DNA from 2 places in the Arthrobacter sp. TMT4-20 genome. Region 1 is predicted to be linked to the other one. Evidence: riboswitches for the same ligand, from Rfam matches in the RefSeq annotation. Region 1 holds a riboswitch; the other holds the start of a gene.
The links. A riboswitch is a leader RNA that binds a small molecule or an ion and turns the genes downstream of it on or off. The one in region 1 is predicted to bind cyclic di-AMP.
Positions count from the first base shown of each region.

Region 1 (15,171 bases):
ATCCCAGCTGGACGGCTCGGAGTGCGGCGGCATAGCCACCGCTGCCTCCGCCCAGAATCAGGATGTCGAATTCTTGCGCAGCTGCCGTATCGGCCACTTGGACGCTCCCTCGCGTAATCTGTGACGGGCTAGTGCGCCCGTCGGTTGATGATTTTGGCGGAATACTTGGTGTGATCAGGACTTACCCTATCCCCAGATCCGGCCAGCATCTACTTGATGAAGGGCGATCTCCGCCCTGATGTGGGCAGTCTCACCCCTGTTGCGGGGATGAAACTGCCCAGCAGGCTTACTTGGCGGTGGTGGCCATGTCTTCGGCGTATGCCAGCAGGGTGCGGACACCTACTCCGGTGGCTTCCTTCGGCGTGTAGCCGTGTGCGGCGCCTTCGTTGAACGCAGGCCCGGCAATGTCCAGGTGCGCCCAGGGGATCTTCCGACCGTTGACTTCGCCGACAAACTCGCGCAGGAAGACCGCCGCGGTCATCATGCCGCCGAATTTCTCGCCAATGTTGGCAATGTCAGCGACCTGGGAGTCGAGGCTCGGGCGGAGCTCCTCAGGCAGGGGCATCGGCCAGAACAGCTCGCCGGACCGGTCCGCCGCACCCTTGACTGCATCAACCACGTCATCGTCGCCCATGACACCCGAGACGCGGCGCCCCAAGGCGATCATCTGGGCGCCGGTGAGGGTGGCAATATCGATGAGGGCATCCGGTGCCTCTTCGCTGGCAGCGGCCAGCGCGTCGGCCATTACCAGCCGGCCTTCGGCATCGGTGTTGAGGACCTCGACGGTGCGGCCACCATAGGTGGTCATCACATCTGAGGGGCGCTGCGCGCTTCCCGATGGCATGTTCTCGGCGAGGCACAGCCAGCCGGTCACCTTGATGGGCAGGCCCAACTCGGCAATGGCGAGGACAGCGCTCAGCACGACGGCGGCGCCCGCCATGTCGAGCTTCATGGTCTGCATGCCAGCAGCAGGCTTCAGTGACAGTCCGCCCGAGTCGAAGGTGATGCCCTTGCCAACAAAGGCAAGGCTTTTGCTGGCCGAGCTGGGGGAGTACTCAATCTTGACCAGCCGGGGCTGGCGGGACGAGCCCTTCCCGACGCCGAGAATTCCGCCATAGCCTTCTTTTTCCAGGCGTTTCTCATCCAGCACCGTGACCTTGATCGGCAGACCCTTGGTCAGATCCTTGGCGGCCTGCGCGAAAGTTTCCGGGTACAGGTGGCTGGGTGGCTGGTTGACCAGCGAGCGGGTGATGTTGACGCCGCGGCCCAGGATGGCTGCACGGTTGAGGGCGGCCTTCAAGGACTTGTCCTGCGCGGCGGGAGTCACGATGGTGACGCTGCTGACCGGTTCCTTGGCGGGCGATCCGTTCTTTGCTGCCTGGGCGGAGCGGTGTTCAGTGTAGGAGTAGGCACCCATTGCTGCGCCCTCGGCCACTGCTGCGGCATCGGCGACTGTCGGTGCGGGCAGCGCGATGGTCACCGAATCAAGTCCGATGAGCTGACGGATTGCAGCGCCAGCGGCACGGCGCAGTGCCTCGGGGGTGATCGCTCCGTCAGCTGGGAGACGGCCGACGCCGGTCAGCACCAGAATCTCCGCAGCGCTGCCCTCCAGGCCGGGCAGCCTGCGAACCTCGTCAGCGCCGCCGGTGATGCCGAGCATTGGGAGGGAGTCGGCAAGGGCAGCCGCGTCCTTCGCCGAGAGCGGGGAGTCGAGCAGGACTGGTCCGCCGGACTGTTGGCCGACGCCGATTACCAGGGCGTCACCGGCGGTCTTCTTGGAGTCCTTGGTGACAGCTGTCAGCTTGAGTTCGCTGGCGATATTCACTGGGTGTGTTCCTCACTTCCATGTGCTGGACAGATAGGTGGGTAGGCGCGTCATACCGCGCCTTTCCTCCATCGATCGTAGTCTGTAAAGGAACCTGGTGTCGGGCGGAATGAATGTACGTCCCCCTGACGTTGTAGCGGGTACTGAAAGCCGAGAACCTTGTTAGGAGGGGAAATGCTTAATCCAGAGACTCTGTTCAACGCAAACGCTGACCTGATCGACGGGCAGCAGCTGCGAGGACTTCCTCTTCTTGCTGGATTCACCGGATTTGTCGACGCGGGCCACGTGGTGTCCCAGGTCATCGAGGAAATGCTCACCACCCTGGATCACGAGCTGGTGGCGGTCTTCGACGCCGACCAGTTGATCGATTACCGCAGCAGGCGGCCTCGCATCACCTTCGCCGAGGATCACCTCGCGGACTATCACCCTCCCCGGCTTGAACTCCACCGGGTCTATGACGGGATGGGCGTTCCGTTCCTGCTGCTCGCCGGATTTGAGCCGGATCTGCAGTGGGAGCGGTTTATTAGTGCGGTCACCGGTCTTGTGGACCGGTTCGAGGTTCCCCTGGTGTCCTGGATCAATTCGATTCCCATGCCGGTACCGCATACCCGTCCCCTCGGCGTGACCGTGCACGGCAACCGTCCGGACCTGATCGAGGGGATGAACACGTGGCGTCCCACAGCAGAGCTGCAGGCGTCGGTGGGGCATCTGCTGGAGTTGCGTCTGATCGAATCGGGACACGACGTCGTGGGCTACGTCGTACACGTCCCCCACTACCTTGCCGAGGCTGAGTACCCTCCTGCAGCTGTCACGGCCCTGGAATACCTGGGTGCTTCGGCGTCCCTGGTGCTTCCCACCGACCGGTTGCGTGAGGCAGGCCGGGATGTTGAACGGCAGATCGCCCGTCAGGTTGACGGGTCTGCCGAGGTCAGTGGAGTAGTCAGCACGCTGGAGAAGCGCTTCGACGAGCGCGCCGGAAGCGCCGAGCGCCGGTCGCTGCTGGTGAAGGACAATAGCGAGCTCGCTGACGCTGACGAGATTGGTGCGGCGGTCGAGGCATACCTGGCGAGTCCACAGGCCGCAGACGAGTCGGAGCAGCTACTCGAAGAGGACCGCAAAGCCGGGGACCTCGCTGACCCCGCCGGCGGCGACACCGAGGGTGACGACAACCCGTCACGGTGAGCCCGCATCGGCACCGACTAGTCCTCGACAGCGCCGGATCAGGTGCAGTTATTCACATGGCGGTAAGACCGGACCCGTAGCGGGGTGACAACAGCCATGCTCATGCCATGACTTCAACATCCCCACCGCCGGAGCAGCCCTTCAAGGTCACGTCTGCTGCTGACATTCTCAGCTACATCCTCCACACCTTGGGTTTTCAGCCGGAAGAAAGCCTCGTGCTCCTGACCATGTGTGGGAAGCGGGTCGGGGCAACGCTGCGCGTGGACCTTCCGGCGAATAATCTGGATCCGGACGGCTACGCCGCAGGTGTCTGTTCAATCCTCGCCTCGGATACCACCGCTGACGGTTCACTGCTGGCCGTCTATACCAGGGAACCGTTGACCCGCACCGGAGCGCCACCCCGCAGGGACCTGGTGCGAAGCCTCACCCGATGCCTCGACGGCGTGGGGCTGCAATTGCGCGACGGTTGGTTGGTCACCGACACCATGTGGCGGGACTACTTCTGCGCTGACCCGAGTTGCTGTCCACCGTCGGGGCATTCGATCGAGAGCGTCCTGACGAGCCCGTTGAACGCTGAGCTGACTTTCCGCGGCAGCAGCTTTGCTGACTCTCTGGGCGCCGCAGTTGAATCGGACCTTCCCGCGGCGTGGACTGATCCAGCGGACCTGGCAAAGCTCTGTCGAGGCGAGCAGGCGAAACTTGGGCATCGTTGGACAACTCCAAACCAGGCCGCCGCCACCCTCCGGCTATGGGACTGCCTGCTGGCCCGCACCGCATCCACGGTGCCGATCACCGAGGTCGGGGTAGCCGCCCATCTCCTCGCCTCACTGGTTTCCCGTCCCATCCGTGACGCCGTTCTGGTCCTTGCAGCGCTGGGCTGGGAGGCCGCAGCGAACGGTCTGGAAGGCAACACCGTGCGCCCTACCGGCACCGGGCCCGCCCACCTGCCGGCATCGGCGCGGACGCTGCTCGGCCTCGACCCGGACCAGCAGCTGCCCGTCGAGCCAATGGAGTCCGCACAGGCTCACGCGCGGGACTTCTGCGATGTTCTGATCGGGCAATACAGAGGGCAACTGCAGTGGGGGCAGGTTGATGCTGCCCACACCCTGTTCAGTCGGCTGTCAGCTGTTGCGGTGGGCGAACCACGCGCCGCCCTGCTCACCATGCTGGGCTGGATCGAGTGGGCCAGGGGTCGGGGGTCCCGGGCGCATGTCTATCTGGGTGAAGCCATGGCGGAAATACCGGGGTATTCACTTGCTGAACTTCTCGAGGAGGTGGTGGCTCGCGGCATGCTCGCCGAATGGTCACGCGACAGGGATCTGGCGTGGCGCAATGGTGCGCCACACGCTGCGTAACCGGTTGCGAAGGAGCCGATTTGGGTGGGTCGCTGATTTATCGAAGCCCATGAATCGTGCGACAATAGGAACCGAGACCCGGTCGGGTTCGTGTATCAAGTAGTGTTTCACTCTGTCAGATCGGCCATTCTTCGCAGGATGGTTGGGAATAGGGCAGAGGGCGGGACGGTTCCACTTCAATGAGGAACGCCCCGTTTAGCCGCTTGAATTCATTCACGGACTTGACAGGGTCATAGTGGTGTTGCCCCCTTGGTAACATCACAGACGCCGTATGAAAGGTTCTCTGTGTCGGCCAAGAAGACAACTGCACCGGATGTAACAGAACCCGGAGCAACGACCACCAAACGCCGGGCCGCCCCCAAGAAGGCGGCACCGAAGACCGCTGCTGCCAAGCCGCTATCAGCGCGGGCAGCCAAAGCCGCTGCCGCCCAGAACGCCGCGGCCGCCGAGGTCGAAGACGATAGCCCCGAGCTTGACGCCGCCGGTAACCCGGTCGAGCCTGCCGAAACCACCGAACGGGCCGCAGCCGAGGCTGAGACCAAGGCCGGATCTGGCTTCGTCTATTCAGACGCCGACGACGACGACGCCCCTGCCCAGCAGGTCATCTCAGCGGGTGCCACCGCTGACCCCGTCAAGGACTACCTGAAGCAGATCGGCAAGGTGGCCCTCCTGAATGCGGAGCAGGAAGTTGATCTTGCTTTGCGCATCGAGGCTGGCCTCTTCGCCGAGGAGAAGCTGGCGGCCGATAAGGATGCGGCCAAGCCGCTCGATCCGAAACTACGCCGCGAACTCGAATGGGTCATCCATGACGGCAAGCGGGCGAAAAACCACCTGCTGGAAGCCAACCTTCGTCTGGTTGTCTCCCTGGCCAAGCGTTACACCGGCCGCGGCATGCTGTTCCTCGACCTCATTCAGGAGGGCAACCTCGGTCTGATCCGTGCCGTCGAGAAATTCGACTACACCAAGGGCTTCAAGTTCTCCACCTACGCCACCTGGTGGATCCGTCAGGCGATCACCCGCGCCATGGCCGACCAGGCGCGGACCATTCGTATTCCGGTTCACATGGTCGAGGTCATCAACAAGCTGGCCCGTGTGCAGCGCCAGATGCTCCAGGATCTCGGCCGCGAACCGACGCCTGAAGAGCTGGCCCTTGAACTGGATATGACTCCCGAGAAGGTTGTCGAGGTCCAGAAGTATGGCCGCGAACCCATTTCGTTGCACACGCCGCTGGGCGAAGACGGTGATTCTGAATTCGGTGACCTCATTGAGGACTCCGAGGCAGTGGTGCCCGCGGATGCGGTCAGCTTCACCCTGTTGCAGGAACAGTTGCACTCGGTTCTTGACACCCTGTCGGAACGCGAAGCAGGGGTCGTGGCGATGCGCTTCGGCCTGACTGATGGTCAGCCGAAGACGTTAGACGAAATCGGGAAGGTCTACGGGGTGACGCGTGAGCGGATCCGCCAGATCGAATCGAAGACCATGTCGAAGCTGCGCCACCCATCGCGGTCCCAGGTGCTGCGCGACTACCTGGACTAGGACTCGCTATGGGGTTGGGAAACCAGCCCCATAGCAAAAAGTACCCCCACACATCAGTGTGGGGGTACTTTCGATTTAACGGGTCCGGATTGCCGGCCCGTCGGTGGTGCTCTTAGTCTTCGCTTACCGGTCCGGGTGCTGCATTCAGACGGTTGGTCTCATCCTGCCACTCGGACGTCAGCGGACGCAGATTCGACTCGACGGAACGTGCGTGGTGGCCACAGAAAAGCAGCTCACCACCGGAGGACTGAAGAACTGCGCGCACATAGGCCTGGGCTCCGCAGCGGTCACAGCGGTCCAGCGCGGACATTTCGCGGGTTGCTACTGCTGTTGTCATGATTGCCTCCTTAGTGGTTCCTGTAGTTCATATAACCACTATTCGTTGCCGTTCTATTGCAGGCTGGGTGGTCTTTCGCTGAGCGCGTAGCATAGACCGACGTCGTCACACCTTTGCCGCTTGATCTGCGGCCCGCCTAAACCGAACGACCCGGGTGGGGGAATATGCTTAAGCCATGCGTCCGGAGGCCCCCGGCGCGGCGCCCGAAGACCGGTGTCGCCTCTCACCTGTACCCCCTGCCAAGGAGTCTCACCCAACGTGGCGCCACCAAGCACCGAATACAACGCCCGGCACCTATCCGTCCTGGAAGGCCTTGAAGCCGTCCGTAAACGGCCCGGCATGTATATCGGGTCAACTGATTCCCGCGGATTGATGCACTGTCTCTGGGAGATCATCGACAACTCGGTGGATGAGGCACTCGCCGGACACGGCCAAAGCATCAAGGTGATACTCCACCCGGACGGTTCGGTCGAGATTCACGACGACGGGCGGGGCATTCCGGTGGACGCGGAACCCAAGACCGGTCTGAGCGGCGTCGAGGTGGTCTTCACAAAACTGCATGCCGGCGGAAAATTCGGTGGCGGTTCGTACACGGCCTCCGGCGGCCTCCACGGTGTCGGCGCCAGCGTGGTCAACGCCCTGTCAGCCCGGCTGGATGTCCAGGTTGACCGCGGTAGCAAGACCTACCAGATGTCGTTCAGGCGTGGCGAACCTGGCCGTTTCCTGGACGCGAAGTCACCGTCACCGACCGCCAAGTTCGAACCGTTCCTCGAAAGCTCCCGGCTCGAGGTGGTCGGCACCACCAAACGGGGTGTGACAGGTACCCGGATCCGGTACTGGGCTGACCGGCAAATCTTCACCCCGGACGCAAAATTCTCCTACGAGGAACTCCAGGCACGGGCCCGCCAAACCTCCTTCCTGGTCCCAGGGCTGAGGATCACCCTCCGTGACGAGCGGCGCCTCCCTGGCACCGCAGCCGAGGCGGGAGCGTTGGAGGAAGTCTTCCAGCACGACGGCGGAATCTCGGAGTTCACCACCTTCCTCGCAGCGGACAGCGCGGTGACTGATGTGTGGCGCCTGCACGGCTCAGGCCGGTTCAAGGAGTCGGTGCCGGTGCTGGGCGAGAACGGGCATAGCGAGATCGCCGAGGTGGAACGCGATTGCGAGGTGGACATCGCGTTGCGCTGGGGGATCGGCTACGACACCACGGTGAAGAGCTTCGTGAACATCATTGCCACTCCCAAGGGCGGCACCCACCAGAGCGGTTTCGAACAGTCCCTCCTGAAGTCCTTCCGCAAAGTGATCGAGGCCAACTCTCGAAAGCTCAAGGCCGGCAACGACAAGATCGAGAAGGATGACGTCTTCGCCGGACTGACAGCGGTCCTGACCGTGCGTCTGGCAGAGCCCCAATTTGAGGGCCAGACCAAGGAAATCCTGGGCACTTCCGCGGTGCGGGCAATCGTCGCGAAAGTGGTCGAAAAGGAGATTCTGGCCAAGCTCAATTCCACGGCCCGGGGCGACAAGGCCCAGAGCGCGCTCCTGCTGGAAAAAGTTGTTGCCGAGATGAAATCCCGGATCTCCGCGCGGGTACACAAGGAAACCCAGCGGCGAAAAAACGCCCTGGAAACGTCCTCAATGCCATCGAAGCTGGCCGACTGTCGGATTGACGACGTCGAACGGTCCGAACTGTTCATCGTCGAGGGTGACAGCGCGCTGGGCACCGCCAAGCTCGCCCGCTCCTCCGACTATCAGGCGTTGCTACCCATCCGGGGCAAGATCCTGAACGTACAGAAGGCATCGGTGGGGGACATGCTCGCCAACGCCGAGTGTGGGGCGCTGATCCAGGTGGTGGGCGCCGGGTCGGGCCGCAGCTTCCAGCTGGACGCAGCGCGGTATGGGAAAGTGATCCTGATGACCGACGCCGACGTTGACGGCGCCCACATCCGCACCCTGCTCCTCACCCTTTTCTTCCGGTACATGCGGCCGCTCGTAGACGCCGGCCGGGTGTATGCGGCGGTCCCGCCGTTGCACCGGGTCGAGGTGGTCAACCACGGGTCCAAAACGAACGACACCATCTACACCTACTCCGAGCAGGAACTCTCCCGGCTGCTGGCAGAGTTGGAAAAGCAGGGCAAGCGTTACAAGGAACCCATCCAGCGGTACAAGGGGCTCGGTGAGATGGACGCCGAGCAGCTGGCGGAAACCACCATGGACCCGAGGCACCGGACTCTTCGGCGGGTGCGGATCCAGGAAGCCGAATCGGCTGAGCGGGTGTTCGATCTGTTGATGGGCAGCGACGTCGCCCCGCGCAAGGATTTCATCGTGGCTGGCGCCGCCTCCCTGGACCGGGAGCGGATTGACGCCTGACCCCTCGTGGGGTCAAGTCCCGCCAAGGGCACAAGGTCAGTCGGATAAGTCTTGCTACGGATTTGTCAGCGGACTTCGATGGTCCCCATCATGCCGAGGTCTTCGTGATCCAGGATGTGGCAGTGGTAGACGGAGCGTCCGCGGAAATCGTTGAAAGCCACCCGAACTTTGACACTTCCGTTGGCGGGCACGTTCACCACGTCCCGCCATATCGTTGTGTTCGCTACCTGACCGTTTTCTTCAATAATTTGCATCGGCCAGACGTGCAGGTGGAACGGGTGGTCCATGGGGCTCGTGTTGGTCAGCGTCCATTCCTCCACATTCCCGGCCGCTACCGTTGTGTCTGTTCTGTCCCGGTTAAATTCATTGCCGTTAATGGTGAAACGCATCATGCCCATGCCCCCGCCCATGCCCCCGCCGGCCATGACGATTTCCCGGCGTGCCGCGATGGGGGCTGACCTCAGGTCTCCCAGTCCCTTTTGCGTGGTCGGGGCTGTCAGGGATGCGACCGGTTCGCCGGACACGTGGAGGGTGGCCAGCGCGAAGCCGTCGGGGCGGTCGGCCGGGTTGTTGCGTGCTCCGGATTCCCGTCCCGTCATTCCTGGCGCCCTTCCCCGGCGCTGGTAGAACGCTCGGAGCACGGAATCACCGGCCGGGATGGAGATGAGAAGATCGGCCCGGTTTCCGGGCAGCAGGAGAAGTCGATCCACGTTCTCGGGTGTTGGCAGGCGCCCGGAGTCAATGCCGAGAAGCTGCAGTTGCCCCTCGTCGACCTGTAGGCGGAGGTAACGGGACACGCACGTGTTGATGATGTGCCACCGTTCCCGTTGCCGGGGGCGGGCACTGAATTGCGGGTTGCTTTGCCCGTTGACCAGGATCAGTTCACCTTCCCGGCCCATCATTCGTTCCATCGCCGGGACTGCGACGATGTTTCCCAGTCCGTCCAGGGTGGTGTCCGAAATGACCAGTACCCGTTCCGTACTCACCTCGATGGGTTCCACATCCTCAACGATGATTGCTCCAAAGAGCCCGGCGAAGATCTGATCGGCGACCATGCCGTGGTGGTGTGGGTGGTACCAGTACACGCCAGGTGGATGATCCTCTGGGAGTTTGTATTCGTAGTTGAAGGTGTTGCCGGGCTCGACTGAGATGAAGACATTGTCCCCATTGCCTTCGGGAGAAACGTGAAGCCCGTGAACGTGCAGGTTGGTGGGCTGGTCCAGGTTGTTGACGAGTCTGATCTTGAGGACATCGCCAGCTTGTACGCGGAGTGTCGGGCCGGGGATACCCCCGTTGTAACCGAGGGCTGCGGCCTGTCGGCCGGCCAGCAATATTTGTCCCGGTGCGGCTTCCAGCCGTACCTGTAGCTGACCGTTGTTGCTTCGTAACTCTGGAGGTTGGATTAGTTCGCTTCCCGTGACGGGTGGCTCCCGCGTTGTTAGCGTCCAGATCAGGCCTGCACCTCCAGTCGCCGTCCCCGCGATGCCGAGTCCCCCCAGTAGCAGCGCTTGGCGGCGGCTGATGGGGGGTTTGCTACGGGCCCTCACCGAGAACTTCGAGTTGTTCGCGGTACTCGTCGGCGGTGAGTTCTCCCTTCGCGAAGCGCTCGTCCAGGATCTGGTGGGCAGTGCTCCGGCCGTGGGGCGGGCCGCCCACCCCTGAGGCATCCCGTGACGCGTATCCGACACGGCCTCCGTTGCCAAGGACCCTGACTGCGAGCAGTACCAACAGCACAATCCCAACGATCAGGAGGACGCCCCAAAGCCACATCCACGCTGATCCCTGCCCATAACCCCACATCATGCCGGATACCTTTCACCTCGAGATGATTTCCAGTCTCCGCCTAGCGTCGGCCCACAAGTAGAGTCTTAGGTCCCAATCGGTCCCAGGGTGACTTCAGTCGCTGCGGGATCCGGGTACCCGGATCAACCCTTGACACATACCCCTAGGGGGTATACATTATGAGTACCCAAGTGGGAAGTCCGGCCCTAGATGGGCCGCTTACTCCCAGAAGGTCCCTCAAGCAGCTGTAGCCAACGTGAATGACCCCGGATGGCTACACCCGCTGATTCTCGAACAACCATTCCTCATTTTTGGAGACCCTCATGTGTGGCACTTCTTCCGAACTGACCCTGACCGACACATCATCTTCCGGATGTGCCTGCTGCGCCCCCCAGGACAGCAAAGCCAAAACGGTTCCCCAGGCTGGCAGCATCAGCGCCAGTTTCGGTGTCGCTGGCCTGACCTGTGGGTCGTGCGCGTCCCGGGTTAGCTCTGCAGTCGGCGGGATTGATGACGTCGCCGACGTCCAGATTGATCTCGTGTCCGGCGGGACCTCCACGGTCACCGTTTACAGTAACCAGGTGGTTCCCTCAGCAGCAGTACGCTCGGCGGTCGAGCAGGCCGGGTACCAGCTTTTGAGCGCCTGACTTTTTCCCTGGTCCGGCCGGATTTCCCGGGCGCGAGGTGGATCTCACCGATTCTGGGTACGGATGACCACCCTCGGATGTGCTTCTGTCAGATGAGGCAGATAAAGTCACCGACGCGAAAATCGAAACCGTCTTCGTGGCCGTTCCCGAAGCTCATCCGGCCGGGCTCACCAATTGAAGCCACTCACGCCAACCTGATGAAGCCTGGGGGCGCATATGCGCCGACGGAAGGCTCAGCGCAGTAGTCTGCTGATTGCCTGTGTTGCTTCCTTGACCTTCGCGTCGACGGCTTCGGAGGACCCAGTGGTTTGGGCTTCTTGGGCTGCGGTGACGACGCAGTGTTGCAAGTGGTTTTGCAGCAGGCCCAAACTCACGGCGTGCATGGCACTGTTGACCGCCGCGACCTGGGTGAGAATGTCGATGCAGTACTGATCTTCGTCGACCATCCGCGCTATCCCACGGACCTGTCCTTCAATGCGCTTCAGACGCCGCAAATAGGCCGCCTTGTCCGGGGAATAACCGTGCACCGCACCGGAGGTAACCGGCTGATCCGCGACGGTGGACTCCGCCGCGGGGGCTTCCGTGGCAGCTGCCCCAGGGGTGTCATCGGTACTGTTCCGAGGTCCGGCTCCGGCGTTCACGGCGCTATCCTTTCAATGCTCCGACCTGTTCTGGTCGGACCCAGATGAGGCCGTTGGTACGTCCTCGACCATGCGCTCTGCGCGGCCTTTATAAGTATCATCGACGATCCGCTCCGCCGTGAACGCTCGATAGATGAAATAGGTTCCCTGAAGGGTCGGTGGCCCGCGGGTACGGTGATCCTTGAAAAGCCCGTTACCTTAACGTGACTTCAATACCACGGTGGGGTATTCTCATTCGAGTGATCCCGGCACCCCGCCGAGATGACATTCCCGCGCAGAATGCCGAGCCCTGCCGCTGCACCGGGACCCGTTCGCACAATCCAGATGGCAGGGACGGGGGAACCACGTTTCCACCGGGCCACCGCACGCGGTGACCCTCGGGGTTAAGTCGATCTGACTATCCAGTGCTAGACCTGCAGCATCGTTCGCGATGGCAGGCGTAGCCCATAGGTAGAGGACGGCCGGGTGACTCCCATCCGAACCCGACAGCTCACCCCGCAGGCATGGGAGAGGCAAACAATCATGTCACGTCAGTCCATTTCGGCACGCCACCGCGCCGCCACCACCCACTCCATCGCCCTCGAGGGTCTGACCCAGTCGGCCAGGACCAAGGCCGTAGCACTGGGCAAGCCAGCCATCATCGCCGTCGCGACCGGCAGCCTCGTCTTCTCCGTCGGAGCGACCGCCCACGCAGGAACCTACACCCAGGGCGCAGCAACCACCGCGCCAGCAGTCTCAGCACCCGCAACAGGAGTCCACACTGTCGCAGCCGGAGACACGCTGGGAGCGATCGCCGCATTGCACGGTATTAACCTCGACACCCTGTTGGCGCAAAACGGCCTGTCCTACGCTTCAATCATCTACCCGGGTCAGCAGATCCAGCTCACCGGCGGCGCAGCCGTCAGTGCAGCCGCCGTTCCAGCAGCAACTGCAAGCCAGGCGTTCTACTCAACACCTGCACCAGCACCCGCCGCACCGGCAGTAGTTCCAGCACCAGCCGCGCCCGCTGCCGATGCGGCACCAGCAATGATGACACTGGCCTCCGGTGCCATCACCCCGATCGCACCCGTAGCCAAGGCGGCTCCGGCCAGCGGAGTTGGCGCAGCACTGGTCGCCTCGGCCTATGGGCAGCTCGGTTCCATCCAGGACTGCACCATCCTCGTCGAACGCGCTCTGCGCTCCATCGGCCTGAACGTCGGCGACCTTGGACCCCTGCAGTTCGACCAGTACGGAACCCGGGTCTCCAGCCCCGCGCCCGGCGATCTCGTCGTCCGCCCCGGCCACATTGCCATCTACGTCGGCAACGGCAAGGTCATCAGCAGCGGCATGAACGGATCAAACCTCACCATCGAGCACCCACTGTCCGACCTCGGCGGTTCATACTTCGTACGAGTCAACGGCTAATACCCTGACTCACGGAGTTTCTTTGTGAACTGAACTGAAAGTGGCGGGTGTCCTGGACGGAGGGCACCTGCCATTTTCGTATCTCAAGAGAGCAGATAGTGCCACACGATCCGCTCCCATGACTACTCGTCATGGCACCTGCCACGAGCCAACTCATTAGCTCGCCGAGCTCCCCCCCCACTTTGGGGCGCGGATTATTTCCACAGTTCTTGTACCAGCCGCGCCGGATGCCGCGACTAAGTGTCCCAACGATCACCGACGGTCACTGAGAGTATTTAGACAATCCCAGTGACCGTGCCCGATCAGTGGGAGCATTGTTCATAAAACCAGCGCCAGGCAGCGCTAACCCAGCACCCAGGGGGCAATCAGCAGTAGCGTCGGCGCCCCCAGTAGCAGTCCCGAGGCACCGAGGGCGGCCGCCTGCTGGGGCAGCGACAAGGGCGGCTGCGGAGTGAGTAGCCGGTGAATCCGGTTAAGGGTGGCACCAGCATCCTGGTCAGGGGTCGCACCGGGAGCAAGCGCCGTCACCGCAAACGAGTCACCGTGGGCGAAGCCGCCCTGCTGGTCGGGCAGCGACCCGGAGGCGACGATAGCGATCGCCCGGGCCAGGACTGGCTCCCGAACCTGCTTCAGAGCCTCGTCGTCGGCGAGCATCTCGATCAACTCGTTGACGGCCCGCTGCGCCAGTTGTGACGTGGGCAGCCACGGGAGGGCCGCGCGCCAGGCTGCAAACGCCCACAGGAGTAGGTGATGTCGCTGGTGGAGGTGTGCCAGCTCGTGCACCAGTACGGCGTCGAGTTCGGCGGGGGTCAGCAGGTCGAGGAGCCCGTCGGAGAGTACGGTCACTGATCTGGCACCACCCGGAAGGCAATAGGCCACAGGAGTGGGATGGTTGATCACCAGCGTTGCCGGCCGGTTTGCTGCCGGGGAGCTGAGCAGGTTCAGCATGTCTCGGTGTCGCTTACGCTGCCCACGAATCTTGGCGTAGGTCAGCAGCAGGGTAAAGATCAGGTGGGCGCTGAGCAGCCCAGCGGCGCTCAGGGCGAAGACGTGGACCAGGCCGAGCGTGTCGACCGGCTGGTTGGCAAACGCCATGTCGCCGAAGCGGCCAAGGGCTTCCACCAGGTTGTCGCCGAGCGGGTCGAGACCCCAGACCAGCATCGCGCCAATCATTGACAGTCCGCCCGCGAGGGCGATCGCCTGCCACAGAATCATCGCCGTAAACGGTGAACGGGTGGGCCACTTTGCCCGAGACAGGGCTACCGGCGCAGGCCAGGCGAGGACGACGGCGAGCCCGGCCAAAAAATGGGCGGCCCAAAACATCCGTTCAGCTGCCGAGCAGTTTGCGCAGAGCCTGTGCCTCGCTGTCGGAAACGCTTCCGATGAACCGTGCCAGGACTGCTTCCCGGTCAGGGGCGGTGACGAGGACTTCGTGCATCAACTCGGCGGTGTGTTCCTCCCGGCTGGTGATCGCACGGTAGCGGTGCGGGCGGGTTTCCCGCTCCCGTTCCACGAGCCCCTTCTTCTCCAGCCGTGAGAGGACAGTCAGGACTGTCGTGACGGCGAGCTCCTTGCCCACGGCTTCCTTCGTCGCCAACGCCAGCATGTCGCGCAGTGCGTTCGCGGTCAGTGCCCCGGGGGTGCCCCACAGCAAATCCATCACTGTGCGTTCGAGTTCTCCGAGGGTGGCCATGCAAGTCCTTCGCTAAAATTGTGGATGAGTACTTCAAATCTACTCTCTTTTTCGCCAAGGTTCTACATGCGGTAGAACAAGATGTCGGTTGCTCAGCCGATGGTTGACCGTCCCGGTGATTTAGGCTTTTGCCATGACAAAGCCAGAATCGGACTTCTTTCCCTCCGGCACGCCGCTGCATTGGCGTGCCATCACGCCTAAGGATCTGGGTAGTTGGCATGAGCTGCTGCACCGGATGGCCAAGGAAGACCAGCCGGACTGGGTGGAGGAGCGGGCCGACCTGGAGCAGATACTGGGCTCATCGAAAACCGACCCGGCAAAGGACACCATCCTGGGTCTCGACGATGCGGGTGTGCCCCGCGCCGTTGGGGTAATCCAGCGGAATCCCGGGTCCACTGTGGT
Region 1 covers NZ_JBTNDW010000006.1:48,629-63,799, reverse strand. Annotated here, with positions in the region: gene lpdA (dihydrolipoyl dehydrogenase) at 1-97, opposite strand, end outside; gene ACX80Z_RS07545 (leucyl aminopeptidase) at 287-1,825, opposite strand; gene ACX80Z_RS07540 (proteasome assembly chaperone family protein) at 2,000-3,007, shown strand; gene ACX80Z_RS07535 (DUF4192 domain-containing protein) at 3,115-4,362, shown strand; gene ACX80Z_RS07530 (RNA polymerase sigma factor) at 4,648-5,898, shown strand; gene ACX80Z_RS07525 (DUF7455 domain-containing protein) at 6,011-6,235, opposite strand; gene ACX80Z_RS07520 (DNA gyrase/topoisomerase IV subunit B) at 6,494-8,602, shown strand; gene ACX80Z_RS07515 (multicopper oxidase family protein) at 8,668-10,125, opposite strand; gene ACX80Z_RS07510 (SHOCT domain-containing protein) at 10,136-10,405, opposite strand; gene ACX80Z_RS07505 (heavy-metal-associated domain-containing protein) at 10,708-11,031, shown strand; gene ACX80Z_RS07500 (metal-sensitive transcriptional regulator) at 11,265-11,672, opposite strand; cyclic di-AMP (ydaO/yuaA leader) riboswitch at 11,975-12,191, shown strand; gene ACX80Z_RS07495 (C40 family peptidase) at 12,195-13,076, shown strand; gene ACX80Z_RS07490 (M56 family metallopeptidase) at 13,419-14,399, opposite strand; gene ACX80Z_RS07485 (BlaI/MecI/CopY family transcriptional regulator) at 14,404-14,769, opposite strand; gene ACX80Z_RS07480 (GNAT family N-acetyltransferase) at 14,903-15,171, shown strand, end outside.

Region 2 (15,171 bases), on a different contig from region 1:
ATCACACAGAGTCCTGCCACGGCGACCCTGCTTTCCTTGAAGCAGGACGCCGAATTCTTCCATCTCACTCGGGTGCGCTTTGCCGACGAGGAGCCAATTGCGCTGGACGAAGTGTGGATGCCTGCAGATATTGCGGGAGGTTTAGTGGATTCAGATTTCACCAGGAACTCCTTGTATGGGGAGCTCGAAAAGCATTGCGGAATGGTCCTCAACGGCGGAACTGAGCAACTCTCGGCTGTCCTGGCCGCTCCGGAGCACTCGAGGCTTCTGCAATGTGCCGCCGGTTCGCCACTTCTACTGATCGAGCGAACTGGGTGTCATCGGGCGCAATACGTCGAGTTCCGACGAACCTATGTTGTGGGTGACCGGGTGGAGATTGCGACCAACTTCGGGTGTAAAGCGGATCCGCCGACGTCCTGAACAAACGGCCGTTATACCGACTTCGCTGGGACTGGGCAACGATCCTCATACGTGGCGCGCCGGTAGAAGGCCCAGGAGAGTAGGCCGATAGCGAGAACCGCGAGGACGGGTTGAATGGGCTCGAAGTACTGCATCGCTCCCGAGGTTCCCAGAGCGAGCAAGACGATCTTGTTGCACACGGGGCAGCCGACGGCAAAGAAAGTCACGATCGCCCCCGCGATGCCCGAACGGGTCCGCGGAGATTCCACAATCCGATCCTGGGCGATATAGGTACCGAGGACCAGGCCGCTTAGCGCCGAGGAGATGATCAGCGCTGGCACCGACCACCAGGTGGGGGGAACTTCACGGCTGAATAATGGCGTGTCGATGAGATCGGTCGGAATGGCTACGAGCAGGAAGGTCGCCACCGCACCGAATAACACGGCGATCCACCGGCGTAAGGGCCACCGAAGAAGAGCGTTGAGCAGAGTGGGTCGCTGGGTCGTGGGGTTCTCGGTGCGGGGAGTCATGGAGCTTCCTTTGACACTTGATCCGAAGACGCTTCTGGTGATGCGGGGTCATTCGGGGGTGCTGATGACCTGTGGCTGCGCCGGCGTAAGTAGATGGCGCCGGTTGCGGTGAGGAGCATGAGAATTAACAGCATGACAGCTACGTCGGGGATTGAGTCCGCGAAGGTACGTACCGCGTTCTCGAGGGCGAACTGGTCGGTAACGGAAAGGATCCCACCCAGACTCGCTGTTCCGTCTGTGGCGATGAGGAAGATTCCGATGCCGATTGAAAGGGAGCCAGAGATCACCATAATCCAGGTGTTGGACCACCGTCCGATGGTTACAGGGCGGGGACGAAGCCACCGACGTCCGGAAACACCGAGGCGGTCCCACAGCGCAGCGAGGAAGAACAGCGGGACTGCCATTCCCAGTGCATAGATGGCGAGCAGAATTCCGCCGTAGACGGCGTTGCTGCCAGCTGCGGCGACGGTAAGAATTGACCCAAGGATGGGTCCGGTGCAGGCTCCTGCGACCCCGTACGCCAATCCGAGGACGAAGACGGAACTGCCGGAACCGACAGTCGCGGACCGGGTGCGGATGAATGCCGGTAGGCGGACACCGAGGATCTGAATGAGACCCAAAACGATCATGAGGGCGGCTGCGAGCCCGATGAGAATGTGTCTGTCAGTGGTGACGAGGGACCCCAGGGTGCCAGCGAAGACCCCCAGGGGTACGAGGGTGCACAACAATCCTGCGTAGAAGAGCATGGTCCGGCCGACCAGTTGCCGTTTTGTGCTGAAGGCATACGCGAAGAATGCTGGCAGCAACAATGCTGAGCACGGACTGAGGAGGGTGAGGAGACCACCGAGGAACGCCCCGCTGTACCCGATTAGCATTACTGGAGACTGGTTTCTGCCAGCACAGTCTCAATGGCTTGTTCAAATACTTCTACCGGTTGGGCGCCCGAGATGGGGATGTCGTTCACCAGAAACAAGGGTGTTCCGGTAGCTCCCAGGGCTGCGGCTTCCTCAGCGTCGGTTTGAACAGCCTGATTGAGCTCCTCCGAGTCCAGATCCGCTGTGAACGCCGTGATGTCGGCTACCCCAACTTCTTCTGCGATGCGGATCAGCTCCTCGCGCGGGAGGCTGATGTGTCCGCGGTCGGGGGCCGCAGCGAAGACGGCTTTATTGAACTCCCAGAACCTATCCTGTTCCCCTGCTGCCCGGCCGGCAACTGCAGCATCAAGAGACTCAGTTCCGAAAACAGGTAAATCTCGCCACTCAATCCTTAGTTCTCCGCTAGCAACATACTGCTCGACCAACGCCGGCAATGTCTCGCGAGAGAAAACCCCGCAGAACGGGCATCTGTAATCGGCGTATTCGACCAGAACAACGGGGGCGTCGACCTCACCCATTGCTAACGGGTCGTCGGCGATGCGCCGGGATAAATCGAACTTCTCTTCCTCCCGGCCGCCGGATTCCTCTGCGACGTCTGTTCCTGATCCATCAGAAGCGGGTGAGGAGGCTCGCTGGGAAGCGATCAAGCCAATAATCAGGATGAGCGCGGCGACAAGCAGGGCAGCAATGAGGGTGGCCGATCGAACACCCGCGGTTCGTTGATCAGATTCTTGTGGCATTCATTACTCCTGGCGTCGTGCGCCCCATGGGAAGGCACAAGGGGACGGAAAAGGGGGATTCACCCGGACACCAGATCCCTGTTTGTCGGATCTGGTGTCCGGGCGCGTCCGAGAAACACCGCTGTCAGCGAGGTCAGAGCCCCACCAGCGGCGTTGGATAACTAGATGTTGACCCGGTAATAGACAGGACCGGAACCCACATTGACGGATTCCTCAACGGTCTGGTTACCGTTCCAGCCGCTGTGGATGGCTCGTCCGTCGCCGAGGTAGACGGCGTTGTGTGAAAAGCCCATCCCGCCGTCGGCGTAGTAGACGAAGTCGCCGGGCTGGGGATCTGATACCGGAGTAGCGAAGGCCATCAAGGACTCAGGGGACTCGTCTCCCACCCCCATCACCCCGGCGGCTCGCAATGCCCCTTCGCCCAGGACGGTGCAGTCCTGAATAGCGCCCAACTGCGTGTTGGCGAAGGCAAGAATACGGCTGTTGGCAGTACCGCTCTGGGGAGCGTCCGAGGAATCCCAGATATTTCCTGACTCGCTGCTCACCCGGTTACTCAGGGGACTGATCGATGCACTTTGTGTACTCACGCTAAAGTCGGAAACCGCTGATGACGAGGCTGCGGAGCCAGAGGCAACCGGTGCAGCAGTCACGGCATTCGACTCCTCGGACAGCACGATGGTGTTTCCCGGGTAGATGATTGACGTGACGGTGAGCTGGTTTAGGCTCAGCAGCTTGTGCAACGCCACACCTGTCTGAACGCTGATAGCGCCCAGCGAATCACCTGACTTCACGGTGTACGCAGTGCCTTGATTGGTGGGGCTCGCCTCCACTTCGACTGTTGAAGCAGCCGATGAGAACGATGAAACGGTGTGATCCTGCGCCGGGTGGGCGATCGCCGAAGCGTGGGCGGGGCTTGCTCCCGCCGCAAGCATTCCGGAAGCAACCACAAGCGCGGCGATCTTGGGTCCCCCCTGAGGCAGGACGGCTTGCCTGCTGAGGAGAAGAATCGAACGGCTTTTCGTATCGGCGCGATGTCGGGCGCGCACAGTATTTGATGACATGAATAATCTCTCCCTATACCTACGAGGTGAGCTGTCGGATTCGGATGGGAGACACCCGGCCGCACGAGGACAAACGCCCCGCCCGGCTTCACCCCAAGGGTTCCTAAAGAACCCACCTATGGTTTCCCCGCCCCAGCCTTCCTATCTAAAGGACCAAGGCCTTTGGCTGGGTTCGGTAAAAGGCCTCGATAAGCCCCACCTTCAGTGGGGCACTGTATTAAACCTACTCGGAAAAACTAAATGTACAAACATTTACACTGACGGCGCCTCCCTGGTTGGCAACCTCAATGAAGAGAGAGCGATTCCCAGGCATCAGTGGAGCGTCAGACCACTCCCGTGGTGCCCAGGAGTGACCCGATAAGGAAAGTGGCTGCCAATGCCAGCGCGCCGCCAAGAACGATCCTTACGGTCGGGCGCGTCGCCGGGTTGCCGCCAATCCGTGCGCTGCCGTAGCCGGTTACGGCGAGGGCAATCAGGACTGCGACGAAGGTCGCGAGGACACGAGTTTCCTCTGGAAACAGAAGAATCGTCAGCAGGGGGAGGATCGCGCCAAGGGTGAAGGCCAGCGCAGATGCGGCCGCAGCAGCTAGCGGGCTCGCCACGGCGTCCTCGCGCAATCCGAGTTCAGCTTCGAGATGGGCCCCCAGGGCATCGTGTTTGGTGAGTTCCACTGCCACCTGATGGGCTGTGTCCCGGCTAAGCCCCTTCGATTCGTAGATTCCGGCCAGCTCCGCAAGTTCCGCTTCAGGCTCGGTTTCAAGCTCAAGGCGTTCCTTGGCGATGAGGGCCTGCTGGCTGTCTTTCTGACTACTCACGGACACATACTCTCCGAGGGCCATGGATATCGCGCCGCCGACAAGACCGGCAATGCCAGCGGCAAGAATCACGGGGGTTGCCGTTGTCGCTCCCGCAACTCCGACGACGAGGGCAGCGACCGAGACAATCCCATCATTGGCTCCAAGCACACCCGCTCGAAGCCAATTGAGCCTGCCATGGATGGTGTTGTCATGGGGTTCGTCACTATGCGTGCCTGGTACGGGAGAACTAGTCATTCCCGTAATCTAGGCCTCCACGAGCCAGTACACCAGTAAGGATCGACTCTCCTGTCGGGATTCCGATTCGGGTGACCTCGACGGAATTCGCTGTGATTCACTGCGGCGCTGAAAGGGGCTTGCAATAGTCACCGCGCCGGCCGTTTTGTTCCGGGCGCCGGCGAAGAGGCATGGGATTCTTTGACCGAGTAAGGTAAGCGAACCAAGTAGGCACCACATACCGCAATTGCGGTTCGAAGTTCGAGGAGGAAACGTCATGACCGGAAGTGTGATTGTTGGTGTGGATGGAAGCGAGACCGCGTACAAGGCAGCCTCGCGCGCCGCGACTCTTGCCGAAGGCCTCGATGCAGAACTTGTGGTGGTCAGCGCGCACATTACGGGTAACACGGAAGTTGTCCATATCGGCAACGACACTTGGATACTGGATGATGCTGAGCAGGCTCTCAAGTTGGCCGAGCAGGTTGCAGTGAAACTGCGAGAACAACACCCTTCCGTGAAGGTGCGCCCCGCTGCGGGGCGGGGCAAGCCGCAGGATGTCCTCATCGAGGAAGCCGAGCGTGTCGGTGCCCAATTGCTGGTGGTAGGTAACGTGGGAATGAAGGGGCTTCGACGGGTTCTGGGAAGCGTTGCGTGGAGTGTCGTACATAACGCACCCTGTGACGTGCTCGTCGTGAAGACCGCCTCCTGATTTCACTGCAGCTCCCAAGCTGCGGCCTGGGCTGAAACGAGGACTGCGCGCGGCGACAAAGTCAGATCGACATACTTCGCAACGGGATCGTTCGTCTCTTCGGCTTGAGTCGTAACATTGAAGCGGATACGGACTTCGGTTTCCGAAACGCGTTGTAAAGGACTATAAGAACTTGTCACTCGAATCACTGCCCGTCCTGGATTACTCTCAGCTGAACGCAGGGCCCGAGGAGGCATCGGACTTCCGGGACGATCTGCGCAATGCGATGCACGAGGTCGGATTCCTGTACCTGGCAGGTCATGGCATCCCGCAGGAGCTCACTAACGCCATGCTCGCTACCTCCAGACGCTTCTTCGACTTGTCGGAGGAGCAAAAACTGGAGCTGGAGAACGTTCATAGCCCCCAGTTTCGTGGCTACACCAGGATGGGCGCCGAATTGACTGATCGGGCGGTGGACTGGCGAGAGCAGATCGACATTGGCGTCGAGCGCAACGCTGTGGAACCGGCGGCAGGGGTCGCTGACTACTGGCGGTTGGAAGGCCCCAATTTGTGGCCGGCTGAATTGCCCGAGATGCGGAAGATCGTCTCTGAGTGGACTCAGCGACTGAGTGCCATTTCCCTCGACCTTTTACGGGCGCTTGCCGTGTCTCTCGGTGCACCGGAGGACAGTTTCGATGAAGCCTTTGGTTCAAGCGCCTTCCCGATGCTGAAAATCGTGCGTTACCCGGGGGAGTCCGGCAACGAGCCGAAACAAGGCGTCGGGTCGCACCGCGACGGCGGAGTGCTCACACTGCTCCTGGTGGAACCGGGAAAGGGCGGACTCCAGGTCGAATACCAAGGAGAGTGGATCGACGTACCTCAGGTCCCTGGAACGTTCGTGGTCAACATCGGTGAAATGCTCGAATTGGCGACAAACGGCTACCTCAAAGCGACACTGCACCGTGTCATCTCACCTGGTACCGGAACCGACAGGATTTCCCTGCCCTTCTTCTACAATCCGGCGCTGGATGCCACCATGCCCGCACTGCGCATGAGCCCGCAGTTTCACGCCAAGGCCCAGGGGCTGTCGGTGGACCCGACCAACAGCCCAATCCTTGAAACCTATGGGGATAATGCTCTGCGCTATCGGTTGCGGGCCCACCCAAACGTTGCCGCGCTTCACCACGCCGACCTCCTGCAGCAGCAAGGGCAGCAATAGGGAACGTAGACAGTCACCAGGCATGAAGCGCAGCGGAACCGCTGTACCGATCCGTTGGTTAGCCACCCAGCGTCGCAAGCAGCGGACTCATCCGGTAGGGGATGGGCTGGCGAAGAAACATGCTGGTTCTGGTTCGCAGGATTCCGGGGCAGAGGCGAATCTCTTCTGACACTCGGTAGAGGTCGTCCGGGTCGCGAGCGACAACCCGGCAGAGAAGGTCCGTTTCTCCTGCGGGTGCAAGACATTCGACAATTTCTGGAATGGCGCGGAGCCCTTCAACGGCAACATCGATCCTGTGCTGGTCAAGCTCTGCGGCTACATGCGCTGATATGAACAGGCCGAGGGCCTCTGGCACGATGCGCACGCTGTTATCCCGCAGGGCACCTTGTGACTCGTAGCGCTCCAGGCGCGCCTGGACCGTGCCGCGGGCCAACCCTGTGCGGTGCGCGATGGCCAGCACGGTCATTCGAGGGTCAGCGTCGAGTGCTTCGAGGACAGCGCGATCAATAGCATCCCTGATCGGACGTTGATCTTTGTTGATGGCCATGGTTCTCCTCAATAGGCGCGGTCAGGATGACCAAGGTTGACATCCGGATAACTAAAAGTCTAGTCAGATTGACTACCAAATACGCCGACTGTTGCACACAGGTATGACGATGTTGCTCAATGGAAGACAGAAAGGTCAGGAATGGAGATCCCCTTCCCAGGCTTTGCAAGCAGCTAGTGAGTACACCCCTCCAAGGTTGCGAAGTGTCGCTCCCATAAGGAGCGCACTCGGTCCGTCGCCCCACCCCTGCTGCGGACTCCATTGAGCTGGATTGCGGCCGACGCCACCGCTGGAAGGGTTCATATCTACGGTTGACCTGCACACTGGTTCTTGTCCCTGCGGTGGTCTGTGGGACGCTCGTAACAGGCGAGACACTGAATGCAAGGTGTTGCCGGAGGTCATAGAGACGCCAAATATCGGTTTGTTGAGATGCCGGCGCGTCGTACCGGCCATGACAAGATCGAACCACCTGGGAGGTCACCACGAAGAAGTTTGCGTTCTTGCCTGCACTTGTATTGTTGGTGGCCGGTGCTGGCTGCGCTCCGGCGACAGGGAAGCCGACGGACATGGCTCCCGAAGAAACCTCGACGGCTATACCCTCTGCCGCCGATATGCTCCCGACGGATGCTGAACGTTCAGCGGAGCGTCCGTCGGCCCCCGTAGCGGAAGCACCCGAGTCACTTGATGAAGACATCACAGCGATCCTTGACGCCGCAGGTGACTACCGCGTCGGGGTCGCGATAGCCGACACTTCCGGCGATAATGCACGACTTTTCGGGGAAGAGTCAGCGTTCTTTGCTGCCAGCACGGCAAAGATCATTACGGCTGCAGCCTTCTACCATTCAGTCGAAGACGGCGAAGCCAGTCTCGATGAAAACCTGGGCAAAGAAGACGCGGGCTTCCAGATCCAGGACATGGTCAACAACAGTGACAACAATGCCTGGTTGCTCCTGATGCAGTCGGTCGGTTATCCGGAACTGACTGACTATGCCGAGTCCCTTGGTGTTGCCTATGATCCCGAGGAAAATCTGCTTACCACCGCGGATATGGCGCGGGTGCTGACAATGCTTCATGAGGGAGAACTGCTGAACCGGGAGAATACAGCTCAGTTGCTGGGCTACATGCAGGAAACGAACAATGAAGAACTAATCCCTGCAGGAGCCAGTCCGGAGGTCACCGTGCATCATAAGTACGGACTGATAGGTTCAGATCTTCACGATGCTGCACTCCTGACCCATGGCGATTCCACTGTAGCCCTGGTGATCTATACCAAGAACACCGGTGACGGTAGTGAAGCCGATCAGATCCAGCTAATTCGTTCCCTGACCCGCGCGGCTGAGGATGCGCTCTTCGCTGCTGACTTATGAGTGCCTGTGATTCCAGAGGCGAAGGCAGCGGGACTCGCAACGCCTGAGGCGAAAGCATGTGCGGAAGCTTTCTCCCAAGGGAAGATCATGCCGGTTAGGCGAGGGAGAGGAAAAGCTTCTCGAGTTCTTTCCTGTCCATCGTGGCGTCCTCGCGAACGATGCACTGCTCGAGACCGCTGGCAATAATAGCGAAGCCCGCCCTATCGAGTGCCTTGGAAACGGCGGCCAGCTGCGTCACGATGTCCTTGCAGTCCTTGCTCTCCTCAAGCATGCGCGTAACAGCAGCGAGCTGACCCTGCGCACGTTTAAGTCTGTTGACGACCGGCGCTAGTTCAGTCGAATCAAGTTGCATGAGATCTCCAAGGGCTTAGATTGTGTACGATCCATCGTATACCCCCTGGGGTGTTTTGCATACCCATGGGGTATCTGCAATACTCGGTCGGGTATCCAATACATCCTTTTGAGAGGCACACATGACTCCTGTTTCCACGTCCACTTCCATCACAGCACTTGATCCGGGGACTCTGCGTGAATGGGCGACAGAGCATCAGGACCTCGTCGTGATCGACGTCCGCTCCGCCGCCGAATTTGAGTCCATGCATATCCGCGGCTCCTACAACGTGCCGCTGCCGTTGCTGTCAGAGCACACCGATGAGCTTGCAGCCCGCCTGGCCTCACGCGTCGTGCTGGTCTGTCATTCCGGCATCCGCGCCGAACAGGCCCGCCAGCGGCTAGCAACCTCAGGTATTGACACTGCCTATGTACTGACCGGTGGTGTTCCAGGATTTGCTGCCGCCGGTGGAGATGTAGTCAAGGGTAAGGACCGCTGGGATCTAGAGCGTCAGGTCCGTCTCGCAGCAGGTTCCCTGGTGATGGTGGGCCTCACTGGAGGTAAATTCGTATCACCGAAAATCCGTTTGTTGGCCGGTGTCATTGGCACTGGTCTCACCTTCTCGGCCGCAACCAACACCTGTGCGATGGGTAAAGCCATCTCGACGATGCCGTGGAACAGGGCCGCTGTTGATCCCACACGCGAAAGTGCCATACTGACTCTTCCCGTTGCTAACGCCGGAGATGAGACCACAGCCTCATGACCACCACCCTGGTCCTGGTTCTGGCCCTCTCTGTGGTGATCGGGCTCTCCCTCGGCGTGCTGGGTGGCGGCGGATCGATCCTCACCGTCCCAATCCTGGTCTACGTCGCCGGGTTTGAGGCCAAGGAGGCTATCGCCGCTTCCCTTTTCGTCGTCGGCGTCACGTCAGCGGTCAGTGTCATCAGTCACGCCCGTGGGGGGAGGGTGATGTGGCGAACCGGCTTGATCTTTGGCGCGGCCGGAATGGTCGGTGCATTTGCCGGCGGTCTCCTGGGTGGCCAAATCCCGGGGCAGATCCTGCTCATTGCCTTTGCGCTCATGATGGTCGCCACCTCCGTGGCGATGCTTCGCGGACGTAAGAAAAAATCGACGGACAGCGGTGAGCCAGTCAAGCACGAACTTCCTATCGGCAGAGTGCTGCTGGATGGGGCTGTTGTGGGGCTTGTGACTGGACTAGTCGGCGCAGGCGGCGGATTCCTCGTCGTTCCAGCGTTGGCATTGCTCGGTGGCTTGCCGATGTCGATTGCCGTCGGTACCTCGCTCGTCGTCATCGCCATGAAGTCCTTCGCCGGACTCGCTGGGTATCTGACGACGGTGCAGATCGACTGGGGTATCACCCTGGCCGTGACCGCGGCGGCCGTCGTGGGCACCCTAATTGGCTCCAGACTGGCCGGGCGAATTCCCGAGGTGGCGCTGCGGAAGGCATTTGGGTGGTTCGTTCTGGCAATGGGCACGTTTGTACTCATTCAGCAGGCACCCGCTGACCTGCGGTGGTTCTTTGTTGCTGGGGTTGCCGCACTCGCGGCAGTCGGCGTTGTGGCCTGCTGGTTCTTCCTCAAATCGTGTCCCCTTCGCAAGCCTGACGGGCCACGACGCGAGAAGGCCCCGTCGCCCGCCTGAATCACAGCCCGCGCCAGGCGAGACCTGTGGGCCCACCCGCAATCCAATCGTTCGGCGGACAAGACCTGACCGCTGCCACACCCTAATGAACTATTGAAGGAGAAAACCATGGCTGAAATCACCATCAATGAGGCCGACCAACGCCGTTCAGAGTCGATCATCCTCGATGTTCGGGAAGATTTTGAGGTAGCCGAGGGCATGATCCCCGGGGCGTTGCATATCCCGATGGGCGAGTTGCAGGCGCGACTGTCCGAACTGAATCCGTCGGTTCATGTGATCGCGGTGTGCCGGAGCGGCAACCGCTCCGCCCGGGTTGCCGACGCGTTGAACGGCGCAGGGTTTACCGCCGACACGATGGCCGGTGGAATGTCTGCCTGGACCAAGGCCGGTCTTCCGACTACCTAACCCATTCCGCCGGTGGCCGCCATGGGGGCGTGCCCCGGAGCGTGAAGCATAGAAGAATGTTGCCTTGCCATATACCCCTAGGGGTATTACAGTAGTAATAGATCAAGACCACGAACGAAGGAGATCAGCAGATGCTTATCGAGCGTATTTACGATGAAGACCTCGCACAGGCCAGCTACCTGATTGGCTGCCAGGCCAACGGCACCGCGGTAGTTGTCGACGGCCGCCGCGACATCGCCGTCTACCAGGATCTGGCCCAAAAGAACGGCATGGAAATCATCGCCGTCACTGAAACCCACATCCATGCCGACTACCTCTCAGGTACCCGCGAACTCGCGGCCGCCACCGGTGCAAAGATTTACGTCTCCGGTGAAGGTGGCCCCGACTGGCAGTACGAATTTGACGGCGAACGGCTCTACGACGGCGACAAAATTGTCATCGGCAACATCACCATCAAGGCCGTTCATACCCCTGGCCACACCCCGGAGCACCTGTCCTTCCTGGTGACCGACGGAGCTTTCAGCTCCGAACCCGGCTTCCTGCTGTCGGGGGACTTTGTATTCTCGGGAGATTTGGGGCGCCCCGATCTGCTGGATGAGGCAGCTGGCGGCGTTGATACCCGATTCGAGGGTGCCAAGCAGTTGTTCACCAGCCTGCGGGATAAGTTTCTGACCCTGCCCGACTATGTCCAGGTCCACCCTGCCCACGGTGCCGGCAGTGCCTGCGGTAAGGCCCTCGGGGCAATCCCGTCCTCCACTGTGGGATACGAGCGCCTGTACGCCTGGTGGGGACCGTATCTCGCGGCCAATGACGAACAGGGCTTCATCGACGAACTGCTTGATGGACAGCCCGATGCTCACGCCTACTTCGGTCGAATGAAGAGGGAGAATCGTGAAGGTCCAGTAGTCATGGGCCAGCGAGCACCCTTGACAGAGCTGAGCATCGCCGACGTCGCCGCAAAGCTAGCCGACGATCAGGTCACCTTCATCGACACCCGGTCACATACCGAGGTGCATGAGGGCACGGTTGCCCGCTCCCTGAACGTTCCTGCCGGCAAGTCAGTGGCAAGCTACGGAGCATGGGTGGTCAACCCGGAAACGGACAAGAATCCGCTGGTGCTTCTGGCCGCCGATCAAGAAATGGCGCAGGACATGTGGGATCACCTGGTCCGGGTAGGCATCGACAAGGTTGGCGGCTACGTCACCAGCATTGACGGGCTTCCCACGAACACCCCGAAGCTGATCCAGCCTGCGGAATTGGACGATTTCGACGCCGCCATGGTGCTGGATGTCCGCAACCGCACCGAACACACTGCCGGGCACATCCCCGGCTCGCACCAGCTCAGCGGTGGCCGTGCTATGTGGCACCTGGATGAACTGCCAGGTGAAGGAACCATTGTCACGTACTGCCAGTCCGGAGTGCGGAACTCCGTGGCGGCCAGCGGCCTTCGTCGCGCAGGGTACGACGTCGTCGAACTCGACGGAAGCTACGCGGGATGGGCCAGCTGGAAGCAGCAGGAAACTGTTTCCGCCAAGTAAACAGAGCCAGCTCAGTCCTTGAGCTGTGGCGGCGGCACGGTCAATCCGGTCGCCGCCACAGCATTTAACCTCGGCCATCGGTCCGTGACAGGAGAATATCCGTGAAACCCGGCAGAAACTCGTCGCCACCTAAACAGGGCGCTGCAATAGAGCTGGGATTGCGGCAGAATTTGGCGCAGTTCATGCTCCTCGTCGCAGTCAATGCCCTGGTGGGTGGCACTCTTGGCCAGGAGCGGACGGTGCTGCCCCTGCTGGCCGAGAAGGTCTTCCACCTCGAGCTCTACACCTCCGCGCTGACCTATATTCTCGCGTTCGGTCTCGCGAAGGCTGCAACCAACTATTTTGCCGGCACTCTCGCAGACCGCTACGGGCGCAAACCAGTCCTCATTTCCGGCTGGCTGATCGCGTTGCCGGTCCCACTCCTGCTGATCTTCGGGCCGTCCTGGGGGTGGATTGTGGCAGCCAACGTCGTCCTCGGCATCAGCCAGGGCCTAACCTGGTCAATCACCGTCATGATGAAAATGGACCTGGTGGGTCCCGAACGCCGAGGACTGGCGATGGGCCTGAACGAAGCGGCTGGCTACCTCGGCGTCGCGGGAGCAGCACTGGCCACCGGCTACATAGCATCGACCTATGGGTTACGTCCCGGACCGTTCCTGCTGGGTGCCGTCTTCATTGCTCTTGGGCTCGGGCTATCCGCCCTGACCATCCGCGAAACCCATCACCACGCCAAAGCCGAAGCGGCTCGGCATGTCAGCGTCCATGCCGGCACCGAAGCAGGGCTGAGCAGCCGTGCCGTCTTCACCCTGACGAGTTTCCGGGACAAATCCCTGTCCTCAGTGAGCCAGGCCGGCATGGTGAATAACCTGAACGATGGTCTCGCCTGGGGGCTGTTTCCCATCCTTTTCGCCACAGCGGGTCTGGGTCTTGAACGTATCGGTATTCTTGCTGCCGTCTATCCAGCTGTCTGGGGTGCCGGGCAATTGATCACTGGCGGTTTGTCAGATCGAATCGGCCGCAAGCCCTTGATTGTCGCGGGGATGCTGGTTCAAGCAGTCGCCTTGGTCATGGTCGCTGCTGGAACTGGCTTCGGAACCTGGCTTGCCGCCGTCATCCTGCTTGGTGCAGGCACCGCGATGGTCTACCCCACATTGCTGGCTGCGATAGGCGATGTCGCGCACCCCGAGTGGAGGGCCCGCTCGGTGGGGGTTTACCGGTTGTGGCGCGACGGTGGCTTCGCCGTCGGGGCCCTTCTCTCCGGCGTCATCGCGGACGCTTACGGTATTCCGGCTGCTGTGGCGGTCGTCGCGCTCGTCACCGCACTCTCGGGACTTGTCGTCGCGCTACGGATGCGAAACGGCGATCACAATGCCGCAGCTCATCCTTGACCAATACCCCTAGGGGGTATAGTGTCTGGGTACCGAGCGGGAAGTCCGAGCCCCAAGAGGGCCGCTTACTCCTTGAAGGTCTTTTGATGCGGCTGTAGCCCGCGGAATGACTGCCGGGCGCTGCACCCGTTGACTTCTAAATGACACCATTGCGTTTGTTAGGGGACCATCATGTCCAGTACTCCAGCTGCAGAATCAACTCCGAAGGTGAAAAAGAGCGAGGACCATGAGGTGCATTCTCATGGGGAGCATGCGGGGCATTCCACCGCAATGTTTAAGAACAAGTTCTGGTTGAGTTTGGTCTTGAGTGTTCCGGTGGTGTTGTTCAGCCATATGTTCGCCATGATCGTCGGCTACACGCCGCCGGATTTCCCCGGCGCGATGTGGATCTCACCGATTCTGGGTACCATCATCTTCTTCTATGGCGGTGCCCCGTTCCTCAAGGGCGGGATCACCGAACTACGGACCCGGCAACCGGGGATGATGTTGCTGATTGCGATGGCCATCAGCGTCGCCTTCATCGCATCCTGGGTGACCACCCTGGGGATTGGAGATTTCAATCTGGACTTCTGGTGGGAGCTGGCCCTGCTGGTGGTCATCATGTTGTTGGGGCACTGGATGGAAATGCGTGCCCTCGGATCCGCAGCGGGGGCTTTGGATGCGTTGGCCGCGCTGCTGCCCGATGAGGCAGATAAAGTCACCGACACGGGAATCGAAACCGTCTCCGTGAGCTCGCTGGCCACCGGCGACGTCGTTTTGGTCCGGTCAGGCGCACGGGTACCCGCCGATGGCGAGATCGTTGACGGTGTGGCCGAGTTCGATGAGGCGATGATCACCGGCGAATCCCGCACCGTGCAACGCACGGTCGGGGAGGTGGTGGTCGCGGGAACTGTGGCAACCGACAACGCGGTCCGGGTGCGGGTGACCGCCGTCGGAGCCGACACCACTCTGGCCGGGATTCAGCGTCTGGTCGCTGAGGCGCAAGCCTCGTCGTCGAAAGCGCAGGCCCTCGCTGACAGGGCCGCTGCCTTGTTGTTTTACTTTGCCCTGGTCGCTGGCATCCTCACTTTCATCGCGTGGATCCTGCTGGGTAGCCCCGATGATGCGGTCATCCGCACGGTCACGGTCCTGGTTATCGCTTGCCCGCATGCGCTTGGTTTGGCGATTCCCCTGGTGATCGCGATTTCGACGGAGCGCGCGGCGAAGGCGGGTGTGTTGATCAAGAACAGGATGGCGTTGGAGCGCATGCGCACTGTCGACATAGTGCTGTTCGATAAGACCGGCACTCTCACCGAGGGCCGGCACGCCGTCACCGCCACCACCACGTCCGGAACGATGTCCGATGCGGAAATGTTGGCGTTGGCCGCGGCGGCAGAGTCCGACAGCGAAC
Region 2 covers NZ_JBTNDW010000010.1:699-15,869, forward strand. Annotated here, with positions in the region: gene ACX80Z_RS10780 (GntR family transcriptional regulator) at 1-420, shown strand, start outside; gene ACX80Z_RS10785 (hypothetical protein) at 432-929, opposite strand; gene ACX80Z_RS10790 (cytochrome c biogenesis CcdA family protein) at 926-1,804, opposite strand; gene ACX80Z_RS10795 (DsbA family protein) at 1,804-2,544, opposite strand; gene ACX80Z_RS10800 (LysM peptidoglycan-binding domain-containing protein) at 2,706-3,605, opposite strand; cyclic di-AMP (ydaO/yuaA leader) riboswitch at 3,608-3,786, opposite strand; gene ACX80Z_RS10805 (VIT1/CCC1 transporter family protein) at 3,929-4,657, opposite strand; gene ACX80Z_RS10810 (universal stress protein) at 4,914-5,345, shown strand; gene ACX80Z_RS10815 (isopenicillin N synthase family dioxygenase) at 5,518-6,543, shown strand; gene ACX80Z_RS10820 (Lrp/AsnC family transcriptional regulator) at 6,602-7,090, opposite strand; gene ACX80Z_RS10825 (serine hydrolase) at 7,591-8,457, shown strand; gene ACX80Z_RS10830 (metal-sensitive transcriptional regulator) at 8,552-8,809, opposite strand; gene ACX80Z_RS10835 (rhodanese-like domain-containing protein) at 8,931-9,551, shown strand; gene ACX80Z_RS10840 (sulfite exporter TauE/SafE family protein) at 9,548-10,450, shown strand; gene ACX80Z_RS10845 (rhodanese-like domain-containing protein) at 10,559-10,855, shown strand; gene ACX80Z_RS10850 (MBL fold metallo-hydrolase) at 10,987-12,393, shown strand; gene ACX80Z_RS10855 (MFS transporter) at 12,576-13,781, shown strand; gene ACX80Z_RS10860 (heavy metal translocating P-type ATPase) at 14,052-15,171, shown strand, end outside.
Region 2: it holds a riboswitch for cyclic di-AMP, as region 1 does, so the genes downstream of both, ACX80Z_RS10800 (LysM peptidoglycan-binding domain-containing protein) here and ACX80Z_RS07495 (C40 family peptidase) in region 1, are expected to answer to the same signal.